DNA from 4 places in the Pseudoalteromonas sp. UCD-33C genome. Region 2 is predicted to be linked to each of the others. Evidence: predicted binding sites of a transcription regulator. Region 2 holds the regulator's gene; each other region holds the start of a gene.

Region 1 (5,657 bases), on a different contig from region 2:
ACCGTCTTCGGTCTTTGCATTCATCAAATCAAGTACCGTACTTTGCAATGCTTTAACTTCTTCAGCAATACCTTCACGGTCGATATCACTATACGCACCATTACCAGCTTGAATAGATAAAGTATAAGCAGACTCAAGCGCACCTTTAATATTTTGCAGCACACTTTCTTCTGTTGTTAGGCGGCTATTCAGCATTGTAATGTTTTTTGTGAACTGTTCATTACCCTGAATGCGATCTGTATAAAGTAGTGCGCGAGCCGTAGCCGAAGGATCGTCAGCAGCAGTCAATACACGCTTTTGAGTATTAACCTGCTCTTGCGCTTTGTTTACATTTTGCTGTGAGTTAAGAATAGAGTTAAGGTTATTCTTATACATCATGTTATTTGAAATACGCATAATTACCTCGCCGCACTTAATAAGGTGTCAAAAATAGTACGTGCTGTTGAAAGGACCTGTGCTGATGCTGCATACGATTGTTGAAAGCGCAGTAAGTTTGCCGCTTCTTCATCAAGGTTTACACCTGATAGCGATTCATACCAAGCTTCAGACTGATCAGCCAATGCTGTAAAGGCCGCACCATTGGTTTGGGCTTGACTAGTCACTACACCAATATCAGTGACAATGCCTGAATAGGCTTGATTAAACGTTTTATGATTATCGGCTGTACTACTTGCTTCAACATTTTGACGCACTAGCTCACCATTTTGTAAATCGGCCAATAGCAAACCATTACGGTTATCATCAAAACCACCAGTGTTAAACTCTACTGTGAAGGTGTCACCTGTTGCAGGTGATCCTTCAATATTAAAGTCAAAGCCGTAGGTATCGTAAGGCGCCCCTGCTTGAGCAAGAATATTCTCAGCAGGTGGTGTAATGGTAAACGTCGATGTACCGTTACCATCTGTAATTTGATACTCGTTAGCATTCGCCGTTTTCACGAGTGTGATATCGCCATTCGCCAAACTCGGTGGGGGACCCACGGTAATACCCGTTGAGTTGTCAATATCGGACACTGTGCCAGCAGAAATACTTGCATCACTGGTATTATTGATATCGTTCGCAGTTCGAATAGGTGATGCTAACGCTAAATCTTCAGGACGTTCAGTTGCAAGCTCTAAGCTAGTTGCAGCCTGAGAGTTCAACTTAACCATAAATTGGTCACCAGTATTTGCAGCACCTGATACGTTGAGCTGTAAACCAAACGCTTCACCACCCGTAATAGTTGATGAGTCAATCACACCGGCAGTCACATTCGCTGTAGATGCGGTGCCAATGGGTTCACCTTTATTATCAATTGCCTGAATCTCAACAGTGGTTGCGCTTGTATAGGTCACAATAAAATCACTTGCTGGCAATTCGCTGCCTTTACCAGGTTCAAGGGTTGCCGTCATTGTTGATGTGCCCGTATTCGCTTGATAACCAAACGCATCTACCGTTGGAATAGCAAAAATATCGCCACCAATTTCACCATTAGCGTCCATACCTAAGCTATTTTGTTGGTTAAAGGCATCGGCTAATGCTAAGCCCATTTGACCAAGTTGGTTTTGCGCTGGAACTAAAATATCGTCACGAAATGCCAGTAAGCCACCAATTTTGCCTTTCAATTTACTCACATCAACTTCAAGCGGCACGGCTTTGCCGCCGTTTATATCAAGTTTTAATTCTTTAAAGTTCGGATCAGGATCGCCACTGAATGAAAACAGGTTAAATGTGCCACTTTGCATGACAAGTGCTTGACCAGAGCCTAAATACACTTGTTTCTCGCCGTTATTACCATCGAGTGTTTCAATATCAATCAGCTCAGATAGATCACGAATTGCTTTATCACGTTCATTATATAAACCACTTGATACTGACTCACGATCAGTACCATGAACCGAAGCAATCTTGGTATTTAAATCACTGATATTTTGGATCAGGTTATTTGCTTCATCTGAAAAGATTTCTAGCTGCTCATTTACTACTGCTTTTTGGTCAACCACAATGCTCGATAACCTGTCCATTTGATCAATCAAATTTTGTGCATCCGTCATGACCAGTGAACGAGCTACTGTTGATGACGGTTGATTTAAGCTTTCTTGTACATTGTTAAAAAACGAATTTACGCTCGTTGATAAGCTGTTTGACTCTTCTGAAAACAAGCTATCTACACGGCTTGCTTCAGTTACAAACTGATCAAAAAACGCTTTATTAGAGGTATCTCTATTTAATTGCTTTTGTGCAAATTCATTTAGTAAGCGATACGTTTCACCACGGCCGACTTGGTTATCGATCATGGTTGTGAACTCAGTACGCTCACGCACATAGCCCTCGGTATTAACGTTGGCGATGTTTTTACTGGTGGTTTGTAAAAGCTCAGAGTTAGCTCTTACACCGGCATTTGCTATGTCATATAAGCTAAATGACATGAGGGTCTACTCCTTAACGTACCAATGAAGCAGCGACGCTTTGAAGCTCAACGCGCTTCAATACCTGCTTAATTTTATCGGCATAATTTGGATCAGTTGCATAGCCTGCTTTTTGTAACGAATCTAAAAAGGCTGCAGGCTCTGCGGTATTATTAAGTGCTTCTTGATAACGTGGGTTTTCATTTAAAAAATCCACAAAGTCGTTCACACTGTCTTTAATCGATTGATAAGAGCGAAAACTTGCTTGCTTTTTAACTGGCACACCTTGTTCAAACTCAAGCGTGACTTTGCTTGCTTTATCACCTTGCCAGCTCCTATCCGATTTAATATTGAATAAGTTGTTACTACTTGTGCCATCAGCTTTACTGATGATGTGTTTACCCCAGCCCGTTTCAAGTGCTGCTTGAGCAACCATCACAGCTGGGTTTAAGCCAATTTTTTCAGCCGCATTTTTAGCGTGCTCCCAAACAGAGCTAATGAAAGACTCAGCATCTTCAAAGCGGTTTTCTGATTGCTCGTTCGCTGATGTATCCTCGACAGCTTGTGGTTTAGCCTTAGCCTCAGTAGTGCTATTAAGGACACCGCTTGCGCGTTTATCACTATCAAAGTCAGCCGTCGTTCTTAGTACAGAACCTGGTGTAAACTCTTTACCGTCTGGCGAGAGCTGCTGAACAATCAAGTCAGCTAGGCCGAGCGAACCATTTGATGAAAGCTCAACCGACATTTGTTGGTCATGCATCTCTTCAAAAAATTTAACGCCGCTTGAATTAAATGGGCTGTCTTTATCTTCAAACGCTTCATTTGCTTTGCGCATGCTTTTAAGTAGCATCTGAGTGAAGATAGATTCAAATTGTGCCGCCGCTTTTTTCAGCGCCTCTTTTGACGCATCGCTAGAGGCATCACTTTTTAAGGCATTTTGACGTAATGAGTCTAAGTTGCCTAAATCAAAAAAGTTTTGCTTGTCGAGATGATTTGTATCCATCAGCTTTTTGACACAATAGTTAATAATGAAAATTAAAATGCAAAAATTGCGCCAATAAAAAACTTTATAAATGAATGGCTAATAACTGATACAGGAATGGAGTAACTTCAGAGCCAAGATTTTGGCTGATGTTTGTGTGCTAAATGATTTAAGAAATACTAAAACAAAAAACGCGCTCGAAAGCGCGTTTTAATTTAAATGATAACCAGTTGCCCGTTTATCGCCCCCGCTTCTTTTAAAGCTTCAAGGATTGCCATTAAATCACCCGGTGCGGCCCCAACTTCATTGATTGCACGCACGAGATCATCAAGATTAACACCCGGGTTAAATACAAAAGCACGTGAATCATCTTCGTTCACATCAATAATACTTTGATTGGTAACGGTAGTTTCACCATCACTTAAAGCATTTGGCTGTGACACATTTTGCTGCTCAGCAATGGTGACCGTTAAACCACCATGTGTAATCGCCGCTGGCTGTAGCTTCACGTTTTTGCCAATCACTATTGTGCCTGTGCGAGAGTTCACAATAATTTTTGCTGCTGTGTCTGCTGGCTTAAACTCTAAGTTTTCAAGTGTCGACAAATAAGCAACACGTTGAGAAGCATCACGCGGTGCTAACACTCGTACTGAAGCTGCATCGATTGCCTGAGCGCTGTCAGGACCCACTAAATCATTAATCGTTTGCTCTAAGCGTTTAGCCGTTGTGAAATCAGGACGATTTAAATTAAAGGTAATGTAGTCACCTTGCATAAACGGGCTCTTAATAGCACGTTCTACAATGGCACCGTTTGGAATACGACCCACTGTGGGTGTGTTAATAATTACACGGCTACCGTCTGCCCCTTCAGCACCTAGACCACCAACGACTAAGCTGCCTTGTGCAATCGCATAGGTATTGCCATCAACCCCTTTTAGGAAGGTTTGTAATAAAGTACCGCCACGTAAACTACCCGCACTACCAATAGATGAAACCGTAATATCAATGGTTTGACCGGGTTTTCTGAATGCCGGTAACTCTGCATGTACAGCCACAGCGGCAACATTTTTAATCTTAGGTTTTAAGCTATCAGGTAAGGTAATACCAAAACCATTCAGCATAGCTTTAAAGCTTTGTTGAGTAAATCGGCTTTGTTCACCTGTGCCGGGCAAACCGACAACCAAACCATAACCCACTAATTGGTTTGCGCGCACGCCCTCAACCATAGATACATCTTTGACTCGCTCAGCCTGTGCAGAAAACTGCAGGCTAATTAAGCAAAGAGCGATGATGTATTTAAACCCATTCATGACTTTATTCCTCTAAAATGGGAAAAGCGAACTACTAAAGAAACGAGACAGCCAACCTGCACTTTGCGTTTCTTGAATTTGCCCTTTACCTGAGTATTGAATTCGCGCATTAGCAATACGGTTTGATGTGACCGTGTTATCTGCTTGAACATCTTCAGGACGAACTAAACCTTCAAGGCGAATAAATTCTTCACCGGTGTTCAAAGTGAGCCATTTTTCACCGCGAATAACCAAATTTCCGTTCGGTAGAACACGCATCACATTGACAGATATATCACCAAATAAGCTATTTGATTGGTTAGACTTTGAATCACCTTTAAACGATGCCCCAGAACCAATACCAAACTGAATGCTATCACCGCCAATGTTAACTGGATTACCGCCAAGCCCAATAACAGGGTCTAAACTAGCGTCCGTTTCTTTGTCGGTTTCGGTTTTTGCCGCTTTGGTGGCTTGCGTTGATTCTTGCAATTTAACCGTGATGATATCACCCGCGCGCAATGCCTTTTTATCTGAGTACAAGTCATCTGCTGAATAACTATCAAACAACGAACCCGTTGGTACCATTGGCTCTGTTGTTGGCTCCGGATACATAGGCGCATAGTAAGGGTCATCCTGAACCACATGATGATTTTGCGTTGTCATACAACCACCCAGCATTAATGCTGCCGATGTGACTAAGATAATGTTACGCATGCTGCCTCCTACCCATTAAAGCTGTTGATTGATGTAACTAAGCATTTCATCAACCGCTGAAATCACTTTTGAATTCATTTCATAAATTCGTTGCGTTTCGATCAAGTTAACGAGTTCTTCTGTTACATTCACATTAGACGTTTCTAGTGAACCTTGAACCACAGTACCTAAACCATCGATACCTGGGTTCCCTTGCACAGGTGCGCCACTCACAGCAGTTTCTGTGTACAAGTTTTGCCCCATAGGTTCAAGACCCGATGGATTAATAAAGTCACTAATTGT
Region 2 (5,657 bases):
TTAAATGTCTTGTTCGCGGTGGCGAATTTTTACATTAGCATGGCTTTTGGCAAAGCTCTCACCAATTGTTTGCGCTAAGTAAACAGAGCGATGCTGGCCGCCGGTGCAACCAATAGCAATGGTCAGGTAACTGCGGTTATTACGCTCTAAATGTGGCAACCAAGTTTGCACAAAGGTTTGTATTTGCCAAGTGAACTTTTGCACTATGCTGTGGCTAGCTAGGTAATCTTTTACTGGTTGATCAAGGCCAGTTAGTGGCTTTAAATCAGGTTCCCAGTGTGGGTTAGGTAAAAAGCGTGCATCAAAAACGTAGTCAGCTTCTTTTGGAATACCATGCTTAAAGCCAAACGACATAAAAGTAATAATTAGCTTTTTATCTTTTTTACCTAAAATCTTTTCGCGAATTGATTCTGCTAACTGATGAACACTTAGATCAGTGGTATCAATCATAAAGTCAGCGCGAGTGATCAACACATCAAGCAGGATTTTTTCTTGTTTAATGGCCAGATCAAGCGGCAAAGAATCAATAGATAGTGGATGCAAGCGGCGTGTTTCTGAAAAGCGCTTGATCAGAGTTTGGTCATCACTGTCTAAATAGAATAGTGTTGGGTTTGCGAAACCTGGCAGGTACTCAAGAATATCATTAAATTCTTGCTGCTCTTTCGGTAAGTTACGTACGTCGATACTGACCGCTATTTTATCGTAGTTATCAGACACACTACGTACGAGCGAAGGCAGTAAATTAACCGGAATATTATCAACGCAATAATAGCCTAAGTCTTCAAGTACTCGTAAAGCGACCGATTTACCTGAGCCTGAGCGACCGCTGATAATTATTAATTCCATTTATGCCTCTGCTGATATGACCTGAAACAGTTGCTGATCGGTAGTAGCACTACGCAGCTGTTTACAAAACTCTTTATCTTTAAGTCTATCAGCAATTGTTGATAAGGTCTTTAGGTGAAGCTGACAGTCACCATCTGGTACGATGAGTGCCACAAAAATATCAACTGGACGATTATCAATTGCATCAAAATTAATAGGGGATTCACTCACTATCACAAATGCATGAGGCTCATCTGCGCCGCTCATTCGGCCATGTGGAATAGCAATACCTCGGCCAATGCCGGTGCTACCTAGTTTTTCTCGGTTGAGTAAAGCATCTAGGATATCTTGTTGCGATAAATGAGGAAGCTGCTGGTGGGCCAGTTCGCTGATATATTCAAGAATTCTTTTTTTGCTATTAAAAAGGACCGCAGCTTTGCTGCAGTCCTGGTTAGTAAGTGAACTTAGTTTCATAATTTAATGTCGAGCTAATTTCTCTTTGTGTTTAATGACTTGGCGATCAAGTTTATCGACCAGTGAGTCAATGGCTGCGTACATATCTTGATGTTCTGTAGAAGCGAATAATTCGCCTCCGTTTACATGTAAAGTTGCTTCTGCTTTTTGGCTTAATTTTTCTACATCTAGAATGACATGAACATTATTAATATGGTCAAAATGCCTTTCTAGTTTCGCAAACTTGGTGTTTACATAGTCTCTTAATGAATCTGTGATTTCTACATGACGACCAGTTAAATTTAGTTGCATAAGCATTTTTCCTTCTATGTAAAACGTCTAAATCAGACTCTTACGCTGATTAGACGGAGGTATTGCTAGAGACTCACGATATTTTGCAATTGTACGTCTAGCTACTTTAATTCCTTGCTCAGCCAATATATCTGCAATTTTGCTATCACTCAATGGTTTAGCTGAGTTTTCTGCAGCGACTAACTTCTTGATTAAAGCGCGTATTGCTGTAGAAGAACACTCACCACCATTTTCGGTGCTGACATGGCTTGAGAAGAAATATTTCAACTCAAAAATACCCCGTGGGGTATGCATATATTTTTGCGTTGTTACCCGTGAAATCGTCGATTCATGCATTTCGACCATTTCAGCAACATCATTTAGCACCATCGGCTTCATTGCTTCAGGGCCATGTTCAAAGAAAGCTTGTTGTTGTTGAACGATACAGTTGGTCACCTTTAATAGCGTATCGTTACGGCTTTCTAAGCTCTTAATAAACCACTTTGCTTCTTGTAAGTGAGAACGAATAAATTGGCTGTCGCTACTTGATTTAACTGAGCGAGACATAGCTGCATATTGGCTGTTCACTCTAATCTTTGGCATACAATCTGGGTTTAACTCGACTACCCAGCGACCTTTTACTTTTTTCACTGATACATCAGGTATGACGTACTCAGACTCTTCGCGTACTATGCTATCCGCAGGCTTAGGGTTTAAGCTGTGGATGAGCGTCATCACTTCTTTAAGCTCGTTTTCTTTAAGCTTAGTCTTTTTCATCAAAGTTCGATAGTCGCGACTCGCTAATAATTCGATATGCTCAGATAAAACCATTTTAGTTTCAGCTAAATATGGCGTATCGGCATCGAATTGGCGTAGCTGAATGCACAGACATTCTTGTAAACTGCGCGCGCCAATACCCACAGGATCAAATAACTGAATTCTTTTTAAGACCGCTTCGACTTCATCAAGTTCGATTTCTTCTTCATCGTTATTTTGATTAAAGCTTTCGACGATATCTTCACAGCTTACCGTTAAAATACCTGAATCATCGATAGCTTCTACAATTGCGACAGCAATCGCTTCATCAGTAGGGCTAAATGGCGTGAGCTGTAATTGCCACATTAGGTATTCGTGAAGAGTTTCGGTTGATGCACCTTGATAGATAGACTCATCTTCAGGCATTGGCCCTGATGATGTTGAAGGGGCGGCACTCATGTACTCATCCCAAGTAACATCCATGGCTAAGTCATCGCTTACGGTGTCTTTATTGAGAGCATCACTACTTTCTTGCTCGTACTCGCTAGGTGCTTCTTCGGCAGACGCGCTGACTTGCACATCGTCAGACTCCGCTTTTTGCTCATTCTTGCCGGTGCTTTCTTCATTGTAATCCGCTTCTTCCACTTCAAGTAGGGGATTACTATCAAGCGCTTCTTGAATTTCTTGCTGGAGATCCAATGTACTGAGCTGCAACAAACGAATAGCTTGTTGCAGTTGTGGAGTCATTGTAAGTTGCTGGCCCATGCGCAGCTGTAATGATTGCCTCATGTATCCCTAACAATCCTTTTAAAGTTATCGATAACTGTGCAAACACAGTTAAGTCATTATCGATTTATTGTCATTGTTATTAGTCTAGCAGATGCTCTAGTCGCTGGCGTAATGGTTACAGCCTGAATTGCTCGCCTAGATATACATCGCGTACAGTTTGGTCTGCTAATACGTGCTCAGGTGTGCCTGATGCAATTAGCTCCCCATGAGAAACAATGTAGGCTTTTTCACAAACATCAAGGGTTTCTCGAACATTATGGTCAGTAATTAGTACACCGATACCACGATTTTTTAGGTGCTCAATAATTTTCTTTATATCTAACACTGAAATCGGATCAACACCAGCAAAAGGCTCATCTAAAAGAATAAATTTAGGATTAGCGGCTAATGCACGGGCAATTTCAACGCGGCGGCGTTCACCACCTGACAGCGCCATACCTTGGCTATCGCGAATGTGTTGGATGCTGAATTCATCGAGTAAGCTATTTAGTGTTTCTTCGCGACCTGCTTTGTTTAGATCTTTGCGGGTTTCTAAAATAGCCATCAAGTTTTGGTAAACCGTTAACTTTCGAAAAATTGACGATTCTTGTGGCAGATAGCCGATACCTAAGCGGGCACGATTGTGCATTGGCAAAAGGGTAATATCGTTATCATCAATGCTGATTTTACCTTTGTCGCTTGGGACTAGGCCTACAATCATATAGAAGGTGGTGGTTTTACCCGCACCATTTGGGCCAAGCAAGCCAACAATGCTGCCCGCTTCAACTTCAAGACCGACATTTTTAACCACTTGGCGGCCTTTATAGCTCTTAGCTAAAAGCTCTGCTTTTAATGTACTCATGGTTGGCCTTTATTGTCTTTTTTATTTTCAACAGGCACTAAAATAGTGTGTACACGATCTGTTGAGTTTTCGTCTTTTTCAGCACTGATCAGCTGCTGTGCCATATCATAGGTAATGCTTTTTGCTGTCACTTTTTGACCAGCTTGAGTAACTTCAGCTTCACCATTTAAGGTTAAGAAGCGTTTTGCAACATCATAACGAACTTCTTCGGCGCTGGCGCTCATCACGGTGCCATCAGTTTGCTTTTCTTCGAAGTAAGCAGGCTTACCTGTGGCAATAATTAACTCTACTGTACCCTCGGTGTCACCGCCGTGTGCTTCAAGGCGTTCAGCGGTAATACGACGATTACCATGCACGATCTCTACGTTACCTTCAAATATGCCAACGCCATCTTTTAGTTTACCTACTTGGCGATCTGAGCTAATGCTAATTTGAGCGCCTGTTTGCTCGGCAGCTGCGCCCGAAAAGGCAATCAATAAGCTTGGGATCAGGAGTAATTTCTTCAGTTTATTGGTCATAGTATATGGTTCGTGTATGGTTAGTTAACTCAACAATTTCGGTTTTTAAATCGGCTTTTAAGCCTTTACCGGTAATCTTTAAATTCGGTCCTGTTAGTGTCACAGGTTGCTTAGAAAACATGGTCATTTTATCAATATCGACATTAATGTTTTCTGCTTTTATATCTTCAATCATGCCGTTGTGGGTTAAGTTTTTAGCAACTACATCCCCTTCAAAAATCAGCTGATCGTTTTCATACAATGTGGCTTCTTTGGCTTTTACTTGCCAAACATGCTGGTCGCCATAAATAGTAAAAATAGGTTGCTCAAAAAAGGTAAACCCTAATTGTTGATACAACTCCATTTTAGCAGCAGCCACTTTATGACTAATTTTGCCTTGCTCATCATACGCTGTTTGCTTTAACGCCACAGCAGTGTAATCAGGTGTTGCGATGATCTCGTCTTCACTAGTTATTGTGTCTGTTGATTGGTTAAAGTACGGGTACCATAACCACACCATGCAACAAACAAAAACAATACTCAGTAAAATACGGGCTATATTCATGCGCTGGTTCCATCGCTAGTTAACGGCTTACCGTTTTCTAACATGAGTAAATCAGTTAATTCACGCACAGCTCCAAAGCCACCTGGTAATAATGTGGTGTAATGAGCCAGCTTTTTAATCAGTGGGTGTGCGTCGTTTACAGCAACAGCAAACCCTACTTTTTCCATTACTGGTAAGTCTGGACCATCATCACCAATATAGGCAATTTGTTCATCAGTCAGCCCCAGTTTATCTTTTAACTCTTGATAAGCAATCAGCTTATCTTCTTGTCCCTGATAAATGTGCTGAACTGTTAGGCTAGTCATTCGCTGCTGAACTATTTGTGAATGGCGGCCAGTAATCACAGCCACTTCAAAGCCACTATTAATGAGCGCTTTAATACCAAAGCCATCTTTAGTATTAAATGCTTTAAGCTCTTCGCCATCATTACCTAAATAAATTCGGCCATCAGAAAAAACACCATCTATATCACAGATTAGCAATTTTACTTTTTGTGCGCGCTGACTCACATCAGGGCTAAGAGGCTGGTATAGCTCGGCGAATGTCATTGCTTAAAGAACTCCTGCTTTTAATAGGTCTTGCATATTAAGGGCACCAATTGGCGTATTACTTTGATCTACCACAATTAAACCATTGATAC
Region 3 (5,657 bases), on a different contig from region 2:
ATCAAAAATACGGCGAGATTGATGTATGTTTAATGCCTATCGCTTCTTATTACCATGAAGAAAACGGTAAGTGGTATCGCTATGTTCATACAACGCCAGAAGACAGCTTAAACGCCGCAGAGGAGCTAAACTGTAAAGTGATGATCCCATGGGGTTATGGCAACTCAAGCTGGCAAATGGGTGACCATTCAAGCCACTCTGCATTATTAAGATTACTGCATATGCAAAAACAGATGAACAGCCAAGTCCCTCTTTACATATTGAATGAAGGTGAGCAAGTGTCACTGTAGTGACACTTACAAGCACTACATAGTATGTTTGAGCAATGAGTCCCGTAAAGCCAGCATAAGTTTATGGGCGCTTCCTGCCGACATGGCTAATGGATTAAATTCGCTGGTACCTGAGTATTTAAGGTTAATAGGGGTCACTTGTTTAGTGTAAGGAATGTAACCCATAGACCAATTTTCAAACTCTCTTTCATAAATTTCACAATAGTTCAGCATAATTATATTGCAATGACGTTTGTCATTAAGAATACGATGATAAGTTTCATTCACCGCTTTTCGTGACCCCTCAAGGCATTGCATAAAGTGGGTGCTATTAAAACAAAGTAGCCCAGTTACATTACTTTCTGCATTATTCTGCTTAGCTTTCTCGAGAATATCTTCGATGTCATTGGGCCCAAACCCATCGCTAATTTCACTTGTGTAAATCAGTCTAACTAAATACATCTTACTCTCCTGTAAGTTGGATTTAGAAAAGATAGTACAGATGGGGGAGTTAGTAAAAAGTTGCGAGTTGCGAGTTGCGAGTTGCGAGTTGCGAGTTGCGAGTTGCGAGTTGCGAGTTGCGAGTTGCGAGTTGCGAGTTGCGAGTTGCGAGTTGCTCAATAAACTAATTAACTAGGTTAGAAATACAAACAAAATAAGTAAAGCTACAATTCTGATAGCAATGTTGGAACAATTTACTCCTAGAAAATTAGCTTAGGCTAAATTCCAGTGGTATTAACTTTGTTATGGAAATATTTTCCTAAAATTCCTGTCGGTAGCAATAAAACATTAATCACTATAGTACGAAATATTACGCCAACAAGAAAAATAATATCAAGGTCAGGATTACCATCCCACTCAGGTTGGGATATTAGTTGCGACACATAGCGTAAGTCACTAGCAAATACACTCACAAAAATGATGCAATGCGCAATGAACAAGCCTAGATAGCCATATTTCTTTGCAGCAAGAACTGTTATCGCTAACCATCCGAGCCAGTAATAAAACTCATACCCAAAAAACATTTAATCTTCCATTCGATCTGACAGCTGAGAGCTGAGAGCTGAGAGCTGAGAGCTGAGAGCTGAGAGCTGAGAGCTGAGAGCTGAGAGCTAATCATACAACAAAAAACCGCCGTATTTTTCAATACGGCGGTTTTAATTTTGTAAAACTAAAAGACCTTATTAGTCTTTAGCTTGACGGCTCGCACGCTTACGCTCACTTTCAGTTAAGTGACGCTTACGGATACGGATGTTTTCAGGTGTCACTTCCACTAACTCGTCATCATCGATGAACTCAATCGCTTGTTCAAGCGTGTAGTTTAGTGGTGGAACAAGTGTTTGTGCTTCATCTGTACCAGATGCACGAACGTTTGTAAGTTGCTTACCTTTAAGCGCGTTTACTGTTAGGTCGTTGTCACGGCTGTGGATACCGATAACCATACCTTCGTAAACTTCAACACCGTGACCGATGAATAACTTACCACGGTCTTGTAAGTTGAATAATGCGTTAGTAAGTGCTTTACCTGTTGCGTTTGCAATCATTACACCATTCTTACGAGCACCGATAGTACCGCCTTTGTGTGGACCATAGTGATCGAATGTGTGGTAAAGAAGACCAGAACCAGACGTTAATGTCATGAACTCAGTTTGGAAACCAATTAAGCCACGGCTTGGGATCATAAAGTCCATACGTACACGGCCTTTACCATCTGGAGACATGTCTGTTAGTTCACCCTTACGAAGACCAATTTGTTCCATGATAGAACCTTGGTGCTCTTCTTGACAGTCGATTGTAAGTGTTTCGTATGGCTCTTCTTTTTGACCATCAACTTCACGAAGGATTACTTGTGGACGAGATACAGCAAGCTCGTAACCTTCACGACGCATGTTCTCGATTAAGATACCTAAGTGTAACTCACCACGACCAGAAACACGGAAGCTATCTGGGTTGTCAGTTTCTTCAACACGTAATGCAACGTTGTGAACAAGCTCAGCTTGTAAACGCTCAAGGATGTTACGTGAAGTTACGAATTTACCTTCTTTACCAGCAAATGGTGATGTATTTACAGAGAACGTCATTGTTACTGTAGGCTCATCAACACTTAGCGGTGGTAATGCTTCAACGGTATTTACATCACAGATAGTGTCTGAGATTTTCAGCTCACCAAGACCTGTGATAGCAATGATGTCACCCGCGCCTGCAGACTCTGCTTCATGACGCTCAAGACCTAAGTAGCTCATTACTTGGCCAACTTTACCATTACGCTTAGTACCATCTGCACTAACAATTGTTACTTGTTGGTTAGGGCGAACAGTACCACGCTTGATACGACCTACACCGATAACACCGATGTACGAGTTGTAGTCAAGCTGAGAAATTTGCATTTGGAAAGCACCTTCAGGATCTGCATCCGGTGGAGATACTTCGTCAACGATCATCTGGAACATTGGTTCCATGTTTTCTGATGGCTCGTCTAAATCCATTGTTGCCCAGCCGTTGATAGCTGATGCATAGATTACTTTAAAGTCTAACTGTTCATCAGTTGCACCTAAGTTATCGAATAAGTCGAAAACTTGGTCCATAACCCAGTCAGGACGTGCGCCTGGTTTGTCGATTTTGTTGATAACAACAATCGGTGTTAAACCTTGTGCGAATGCTTTTTGCGTTACGAAACGCGTTTGCGGCATTGGACCTTCTTGAGCATCAACAAGTAGTAATACTGAGTCAGCCATCGAAAGTACGCGTTCTACTTCACCACCGAAGTCGGCGTGTCCTGGGGTGTCTACGATATTGATATGGTAGTCGTTCCAAGAGATAGCTGTGTTTTTAGCTAAAATGGTAATACCACGCTCTTTCTCAATGTCGTTTGAGTCCATTACGCGCTCTTCGTTACCGCCGCGCGTTTCTAATGTGCCTGATTGCTCAAGCAGTTTATCAACCAAAGTTGTTTTACCGTGGTCAACGTGGGCGATAATCGCTATATTTCTTAACTTTTCGATGCTCATATTTTTTCTCAGAGAAATTGAATCTCATTGATCCTGCAAGATCTACGCACTCACCTGCGTTTTCACCAGATGTCCCAGCATAGGATTTAAAAGGGCGCATATTATCCCTTAATAATGGCATGGATGAAAGTTTATCCAATATAAATTTATAAACTTTCTTCAAGCTTTTTATAAGTATCTGTTTTATAAATGACAAATTTATGAAAATTAAAGTGAATCTGAGCTCAAAACTGGCGAAATTTTCGTTTTTGAACCATATTTTGGCACTAAATCGTGTTCATAACAGAAAAATTGGCACGCTCAATAATTGTGCAAAACAAGGTCGCACTTTTTACGCACCAGAATGATCTTTTTACGCACCAATTTAGTGCAACAAAAGTTAACAAAACAAAGCCTTGTTTGTTTTTTGTAAGTCTAAACAAGGTGTTAAAAACATGGCACGAAACCAGCTTATATAAGCGAAAAGCAATAATGCAGCAAAAAATAAAACCCAACAATTGGAGGACACATGTCACAATCGGTTTTAGATTTTATCAAAGAAAATGACGTTAAGTTCATTGATTTACGCTTTACTGATACCAAAGGTAAAGAACAGCATGTTTCTATTCCTCATCATCAAATTGATGAAGATTTCTTCGAAGACGGCAAAATGTTTGACGGTTCTTCAATTGCTGGCTGGAAAGGTATCAACGAATCAGACATGGTACTTATGCCTGTTCCTGAGTCTGCGAAAATGGACCCGTTTTCTGAAGAAGCTACACTAATCGTACGTTGTGACGTAGTTGAGCCTTCAACACTTCAAGGTTATGAGCGTGATCCACGTTCTGTTGCAAAACGCGCTGAAGAGTACATGCGTTCTACTGGTATTGCTGACACTGTTTTATTCGGTCCAGAGCCAGAGTTCTTCCTTTTTGATGACGTTAAATACAAATCAGACATGTCTGGTTCTATGTACAAAATCGATTCTGTAGAAGCTGCTTGGAACTCAGATAAAGATTACGAAGGTGGCAACATGGGTCACCGTCCAGGTGTTAAAGGCGGTTACTTCCCGTGTTCTCCTGTTGATTCATCACAAGACTGGCGTTCAGCAACTTGTTTAGTTCTTGAAGAACTAGGTCAAGTAGTTGAAGCTCACCACCACGAAGTAGCAACTGCAGGTCAAAATGAGATCGCAACGCGCTTCAATACAATGGTATTAAAAGCTGACGAAATTCAAGAGATGAAATATGTTATCCATAACATGGCTCACCTTTACGGAAAAACAGCGACATTCATGCCTAAACCAATCGTAGGTGATAACGGTTCTGGTATGCACTGCCACCAATCTCTAGGTAAAGATGGCGTAAACATCTTCGCTGGTGACAAATACGCTGGTCTATCTGAAGAAGCTCTTTACTACATCGGTGGTATCATCAAGCACGCTAAAGCAATCAACGCATTTGCTAACGCATCAACTAACTCATACAAGCGCCTAGTACCAGGCTTCGAAGCACCAGTAATGCTTGCATATTCTGCACGTAACCGTTCTGCTTCAATCCGTATCCCAGTGGTACCGTCTGCAAAAGCACGTCGTATCGAAATTCGTTTCCCTGATCCAACAGCTAACCCATACTTAGCATTCTCTGCAATGCTTATGGCTGGCCTAGACGGTATCAAAAACAAGATCCACCCTGGCGATGCAATGGACAAAGACTTATACGATCTACCTGCTGAAGAAGCAGCTGAGATCCCACAAGTTGCATCTTCTTTATCTGAAGCACTAGCATCATTAGACGCTGACCGTGAGTTCTTAACTCAAGGTGGCGTATTCACTGATGACCTAATCGATGCATATATCGCGCTTAAAGGTCAAGAAGTTGAAAAACTTAACATGACAACTCACCCAGTTGAGTTCGAAATGTACTACAGCGTGTAACACACGCTGTAGCAGAATTATCTAAAAGATAATAAATGTGTGTTCTCAAGCCCGCTCTGCGGGCTTTTTTAATGGTAATTGAGCGGGTTCTACTCTACAGTTTTATTTAGATTAAAAAATGCAGGGTTGCAGGGTGAAAAGCACAACTTTATTGGTACTACCGCTGATTTTTATAAGCTTTTTTGGCTATAGCGCAGCGCAGAAAGTGTATTCTTGGAAAGATAAAAACGGCGTTTTAGTATTTTCTGATACACCGCGCCCTGGCGCTACCGAAGTAAAGATGAATACCCAAAACCTGACCATGCCAGCTACCGACACCAGCATACTTGATAGCGCACCAAGTGCGACACCAGTCAAATTTAAAGTCAGTATTGCTTCTCCTGCTAATGAAGCGACCGTGCGAGAAAATACCGGTTCAGTGTATGTCACCGCCCGAATTAACCCACGCTTTGAAAACGGATTTAA
Region 4 (5,657 bases), on a different contig from region 2:
GATAAGCTCTTTTGCTTTACGAACCATCTCTGCAATGTTGGCCCCTTTTACCGCACCATCGGCAAACTCAAAGCCTAACTTACCATTTAAAGCATTTATAAAGCTCTTTTGGCTTTGGCCTGTGGTCGTTAGATCCCAGTTTAGAGAACCTTTACCCATTAACTTATCGAAACCAGCCGCATCAGTCAGTAATGGCTGCGCATCAATTTTATCTAAAGAAAAGTTAGTACTAATTTTATAAGGTGTTTGCTTGGCGTTAACGGTTATCACACCTTTACCATTGCCCTCATAAGCAACAAACTTGTCTAGACTGATTTTAGCCACGGCATTTTTTAGGTTCACCGTTAACTGGTTTTCACCAAGGGTAATATCATTGGCTTTTAAGCCACTTGAACGCACGACTACATTTGCATCAAGTGCATTTAAGCCGCTCATATCAATTGCAGTATCATCCCAAACAATTGGTTGTGCTGGCGCATCTGCTGCAGGCTCTGCTTGCTCTTCTTTAGCTACGCCCTCTGGTAGGTAAGGGTTTAGATCAAGCATACCTAAATCAATATCGGCATTCACAGCTAAACGATCACCAAGCTTAATATCGCTTTTACCTTTAATTTGCAGCTCATCTAGGGTGGCAAGTAGCTCTGTAAGCTTAAACTGCTGCCCTTTTAGATGCATTGACCCTTTTACATTAAATGCATTAAACGCATTTTCTTTTGCATTAAGTTCAACACCTTGCCAACTCGCAATATTTTTCACTGAGTCACCACTGACAGAAAGAAGCCCTTGCACGTCATTACCCATTTCTGCAATTGCACCTTTAAAATTCAAATCGACTAAGCGTGAATCAACCTCAGTGCTTACATTAAAGGTTTCGCCTTCAATCGCTTTAATAGGTGTATCTAGCGTGACATCTAAATCAAAGCGCTCACCCATATAGGTAATACCGCCTTTTAACTCTAAGGTCTTACGAAGAGAAGGTAATAGGATTGCTAATTCTAAATCGCTTATCTGTTGCTTTGCCCCGGTTTTACCATCTAGATAAGTGAAAGTACCACCGTAGATTGCTACTTCACCAAGTTCGATGTCAAAGTTATCTGGTAAGTTAACAGCGCCAGAACTCTTTTGCTGCTCTGTCTGTGGTTGCTCAGCAACCGCATCAAATAATTGCCAGTTTGCTTTACCATTTTTATCGGTTTCTAACAAAATTGTTGGTTCGTTAATAACGAATTTATCAAGTTTAAACTCACCGCCAAATAACGACATCCACGGGATACGGATAGCAAGTTGCTGCATGCTTGCCATATCTTTTTGTGAGCCTGTTTGCATATTGGCAAAGTGCACATCATTCAATTCGAGTTTTAATGATGGAAATACCGACAGCTTTTTATCGCCATTAATAGTCAGACTACGACCTGTGGTTTGTTCTACTTGCTCCGATACTTTATTAAATATCGCGTCTGTAGGTATTAGGAATGGTGCTGCGACTACCAATGCAATCAGTAATACGAAGATGACACCAACGATTTTCAGTAAGGTTTTCATAATCATCCTTAAAAATGGGCAAACAATGTTCTTATCATAGCGGGAGTTAGGCGCAATTGCATTGCCCAACACATAAAAAGGTTTGTGAACAAGCTTAGGTACAAGAATATGAATCAGCGCTGAAACCATTTGATACCTATAGGTTACAAAAAAATCTTGACCGCATGATACCTTAGGGTTACATTGATACCTGTAGGTTACATTTGAGTTTAAAATAAAAGGAAACGATTATGTCTAAGCAAGATATCAAAACAGAAGAAAAGTTTATGAGTCATAACGCATGGTTTTCAATATTCATGGGAGTCACGTTATTAATTATTAGTGTTTACCCAATGCTCAAGCAAACATCAGCACCGTTACTGTTTATTGGCGGTACCGCATTTTTAGGATCTTTCTTTATGTTTGTAATTAGAGGGGGATTTACATGGAAACTTGGTTATCGCCTTACGTATAAGGATGAATTTTTAAATACGATTGATACCATCGCTTATAAACATGTAGTGCTTGGATTGCTTTCTAGCATGGGGGCTATTTTTTTATTGTCTGATGAACTTGCTTTAAATGTATCTCATAGCATGATGGCCACATTTTACCTTGCTTTGATGTGTTTGATATATGGCGTATCAATTCTTTGGCAAAGTAGAGACTAGGTATAAAAGTGCAAAATAATATCGCTAAATTTCGTAAAGATAAGGGGTTATCGCAGCAAGAACTTGCTGATGCCATTGCAGTATCACGTAAAACCATCAGCACAGTTGAAACCGGCCGCTTTATACCCTCGGTGATTATCGCGTTAAAAATTGCTACTCACTTTGAACTCAGTGTTGAGCAATTATTTACACTCGATGACAATGATTAATAAACCACATCAGCCGCAATCTTACTTATAAATTATCAGTAAGATTGCATCATTCCATTACTTCGGTATGATGCACGACCCTGTTGTTTTTGCACCCTGTGTACTAAAATTAAACAACCCAATTTGGTCAAAACTGGAGTATCGATTAAGCATGAAGAAACTGCTTATTTCACCGTCAAAAATGGCGCTTGGCGAGCAAGAAAGTCAAATTTATCAAAATATCCTCAAGCAAGCCTCTGATATCAGCTTAAACCTTATGGCAGTTAAAGTAGAAAACCACCCTGAAGACTTTTTAGGTTGGTGCTATGAGCTATTAAGTGCAAGCCGTGATCGCATTAACTACGATCTGTTAGAAGATAAGCAATTACCCACTCTTAAAAAACTTCATGACTTATTAATTTCTGCAATCAGTTTTTTGCAGTTAAAAACATTAAGGGTTGCGCCATGGCCTGTTATTGCAGGCTTCATCGAGCAGCATAAAGAGCTTGTAGCCCTTGATGAGCAACTACGCTTAGCTAATTACATTGCCGCAATTAAATCGCAATCCCTAAAAGAGATGATCCCAGAAGACCGTTTAGCGTTTTCAGGTAAACACAGTGCCTCGCTTGATCCAAGCAGCTATAACTTCGACGTTGAATGGTTTGCTTCTACTAAGAACGCAAAAGGTTTCCACCAAATGTTGAGTGATTTGCCAGGTGCATTCGATGAGGCGCTTGTACACATTCCACTTGAGGGTGAAGTAACGCAAGAACATTATCAGCATTTTATGGTTGCTTACTTCATGGCATTTAATGGCAGCGATGAAAAGCCAACGCTTGCTCCTGCTACTCGCTTGCTTGCGATGCGCCGACCTGACGTGTTTACACCAATCGTAAATAGTAAACTTGATGCCCTTTGTGCGGCATTAGGCATTACTAAGCTTAATAACCGTGATTTTGAGCGCTACTGGCAAGATGTTGTCGAAGCAATACATAGCATGCCTTGGTTCAAAATGGCCAGTGCAGCAAATGAGCTTGAACAATCTCTGGTTGAAATCAAAGCCCTATTGCCTAGCTTCTTTTATTATGCAGATAAAAGTACCGCTGATAACTCTAACTATATTAAGTTGTTAAACAAACCTAAGAGTACCACAAGCTCAGCAGGTAAAAAGACCGTACGCCGTGGCAAAGAATCAGCAGAGATACTGGTGGACCGAGCATTAGCAAGTGATGATATCCCTGAACATATCAAAGCTAAGCGCGATTCAATCATCAGTGAAGTTGAAAAAGGCCGCAGTGTTGAAGAAACCATTACTCTAATGCGTGCAATTTTCGGCTAAGTTACTCTCAAATAAGCAAAACCCGGTTGCTTCGCAATTGTGCAACCGGGTTATTTTTTGCACCACACATGTGCGCATGAACAATTCAAATAACCATCCTTTTCACAATTAAACAAGTTTAAAAGCCTGTTTTTAAAGCCTTTAAGCATAAAATATCCCGCTCGGAATTAACTTGGCACAACCAGTGCAATATCGTATCCAGACAACACATAGAAAATGTCCTCAAATAATAACCAGACTGCAATCTGAAAATGGGACAAAATCAACATAACAACAGGATACAGAAACATGCTAAAACTAAAAAAAACGGTCGCAGCAAGCGCCCTTGCGCTATTAACTTTGAGCTCAACATATAGCTATGCAGAAGTTACAGCAAACGCTGCGGCAACTTCAAACTACTTATGGCGTGGTCAAGAGCAAGGCGGTGGTGATGCTGCAATCCAAGGTGGTATCGACTACGCAAGTGAATCTGGCTTTTATGCGGGTACTTGGGTATCGAATGCTAGCTGGGCTGACGACATGACTTACGAGCTAGACCTTTATGCTGGTTTTGGCGGTGAAATCAATGAAACCTTTAGCTACGATGTTGGCTACATTTATTATGCATACCCAGATGCAGCGTCTTACACAGATGCAGACTTCTCAGAAATCTACGGTAGCATTAGCATGGGTAGCTTCACCTTTGGTGCAGCAGTCCTAGCAACATCAGCAGCAAGCGGTGACGGTACAGATTTTGGTGACTCTCTATATTTAAATGCTGACTACAGTTTCCCTGTTGGCAGTACCGGTGCAGAAATGGCCCTACACTTAGGTCATTACTCAGGGGATTTCATTGGTGATGATGACATCATCGACTACGGTGTTTCAGTGTCGAAAGACGGCTTTACTTTCGGTCTTTCAGACAACGACATTGATGGTTCAGATCTAAAAGTGTATGTCGCTTACGCGGTTGACTTCACTTTATAAAGAATGTGTTACTTGCTGCAACACGAAGGGCCGTTAAGGCCCTTTTCTCGTTTTGGGCTATATATTAAGGCACACTATGCCCGGTTGAGCCTTGCCAAATGCGATACCATTGTTCACGGTTCATAGTAAGCTGCTTAGCTTCAACAGCTGATTTAACACGCTCAATATTACCCGTACCAAGTACCACAGACGGTGCACTTGGGTGCATTAACAGCCAAGCATAAACAACTTGATCAATGGCTGTGGCGCCAATTTCAGCACCAACTTGCTCCAACACTGCACGTAAACGCACCGCTTTTTCATCATCACTTGAGAATATACGACCCCCAGCTAATGGTGACCAAAGCATAGGTTTGATATCGAGCAATTGGCATTGGTCTAAGCTACCATCATCAAGGGCTTTCATTTCGTAAGGTGAAAACTCAATTTGATTAGTCACAAGCTCAAAATCTAAACGCGACTGCAACAAGCTAAGTTGCGATGGGGTAAAATTAGATACACCAAAATCAATCACGTCACCATTTGCTTTTAAGGTATTAAATGCTTGTGCCATTTCATCGGCGTTCATTAAGTAATCAGGGCGATGGATAAGTAATACATCTAAACGATCAGTGTTAAAGTTTTTAAGTGACTGCTGTGCTGAGGCAATTATATGCGCGGCACTTGAATCATAATGGTTTGCTTTGCCTTGTAATCCTAGGCTGGCAAACGCAGGCTTAATACCGCATTTAGTGATTATTTTGATTTCATCACGAATACTTGGTTTTAGTTTAAGTGCTTTACCAAATTCGGCTTCACAACCGTATTCACCATAGATGTCAGCATGATCGGTATGTGACACACCCATCTCAATTGCATTTTCTAAAAAACTTAAGCATTGCTGTGGCGTTATCTGCCAATCTAACAAGCGCCAGAATCCTAATACCAACTCATCAATACAACGACCATTGCTATTCACCATAACGACCTACT

Evidence for each region. Region 2 encodes sigma-54, which starts transcription at its own class of promoters, with help from an activator protein. Its sites were predicted from a motif close to GTTGGCACGNNNNTNGNNT; they were not measured.
Region 1: the regulator sigma-54 is predicted to act here: its motif matches at 3,428-3,446, upstream of flgJ (flagellar assembly peptidoglycan hydrolase FlgJ).
Region 3: the regulator sigma-54 is predicted to act here: its motif matches at 3,711-3,729, upstream of glnA (glutamate--ammonia ligase).
Region 4: the regulator sigma-54 is predicted to act here: its motif matches at 3,891-3,909, upstream of AOG26_RS12680 (TorF family putative porin).

What each region holds. Positions count from the first base shown of each region.
Region 1 covers NZ_LJTB01000003.1:255,247-260,903, forward strand. The annotation lists gene flgL (flagellar hook-associated protein FlgL) at 1-396, opposite strand, end outside; gene flgK (flagellar hook-associated protein FlgK) at 399-2,408, opposite strand; gene flgJ (flagellar assembly peptidoglycan hydrolase FlgJ) at 2,422-3,390, opposite strand; gene AOG26_RS09275 (flagellar basal body P-ring protein FlgI) at 3,585-4,679, opposite strand; gene flgH (flagellar basal body L-ring protein FlgH) at 4,692-5,375, opposite strand; gene flgG (flagellar basal-body rod protein FlgG) at 5,391-5,657, opposite strand, start outside.
Region 2 covers NZ_LJTB01000001.1:614,853-620,509, reverse strand. The annotation lists gene rapZ (RNase adapter RapZ) at 1-846, opposite strand; gene ptsN (PTS IIA-like nitrogen regulatory protein PtsN) at 847-1,299, opposite strand; gene hpf (ribosome hibernation promoting factor) at 1,303-1,590, opposite strand; gene AOG26_RS02720 (RNA polymerase factor sigma-54) at 1,618-3,114, opposite strand; gene lptB (LPS export ABC transporter ATP-binding protein) at 3,230-3,955, opposite strand; gene lptA (lipopolysaccharide transport periplasmic protein LptA) at 3,952-4,473, opposite strand; gene lptC (LPS export ABC transporter periplasmic protein LptC) at 4,463-5,017, opposite strand; gene kdsC (3-deoxy-manno-octulosonate-8-phosphatase KdsC) at 5,014-5,565, opposite strand; gene AOG26_RS02695 (KpsF/GutQ family sugar-phosphate isomerase) at 5,569-5,657, opposite strand, start outside.
Region 3 covers NZ_LJTB01000010.1:19,355-25,011, reverse strand. The annotation lists gene AOG26_RS16165 (MBL fold metallo-hydrolase) at 1-290, shown strand, start outside; gene AOG26_RS16160 (BLUF domain-containing protein) at 306-731, opposite strand; gene AOG26_RS20800 (hypothetical protein) at 989-1,294, opposite strand; gene typA (translational GTPase TypA) at 1,454-3,277, opposite strand; gene glnA (glutamate--ammonia ligase) at 3,786-5,192, shown strand; gene AOG26_RS16135 (DUF4124 domain-containing protein) at 5,326-5,657, shown strand, end outside.
Region 4 covers NZ_LJTB01000006.1:10,096-15,752, forward strand. The annotation lists gene AOG26_RS12660 (AsmA family protein) at 1-1,542, opposite strand, end outside; gene AOG26_RS12665 (hypothetical protein) at 1,773-2,192, shown strand; gene AOG26_RS12670 (helix-turn-helix transcriptional regulator) at 2,201-2,401, shown strand; gene AOG26_RS12675 (hypothetical protein) at 2,553-3,719, shown strand; gene AOG26_RS12680 (TorF family putative porin) at 4,008-4,685, shown strand; gene AOG26_RS12685 (aldo/keto reductase) at 4,750-5,643, opposite strand.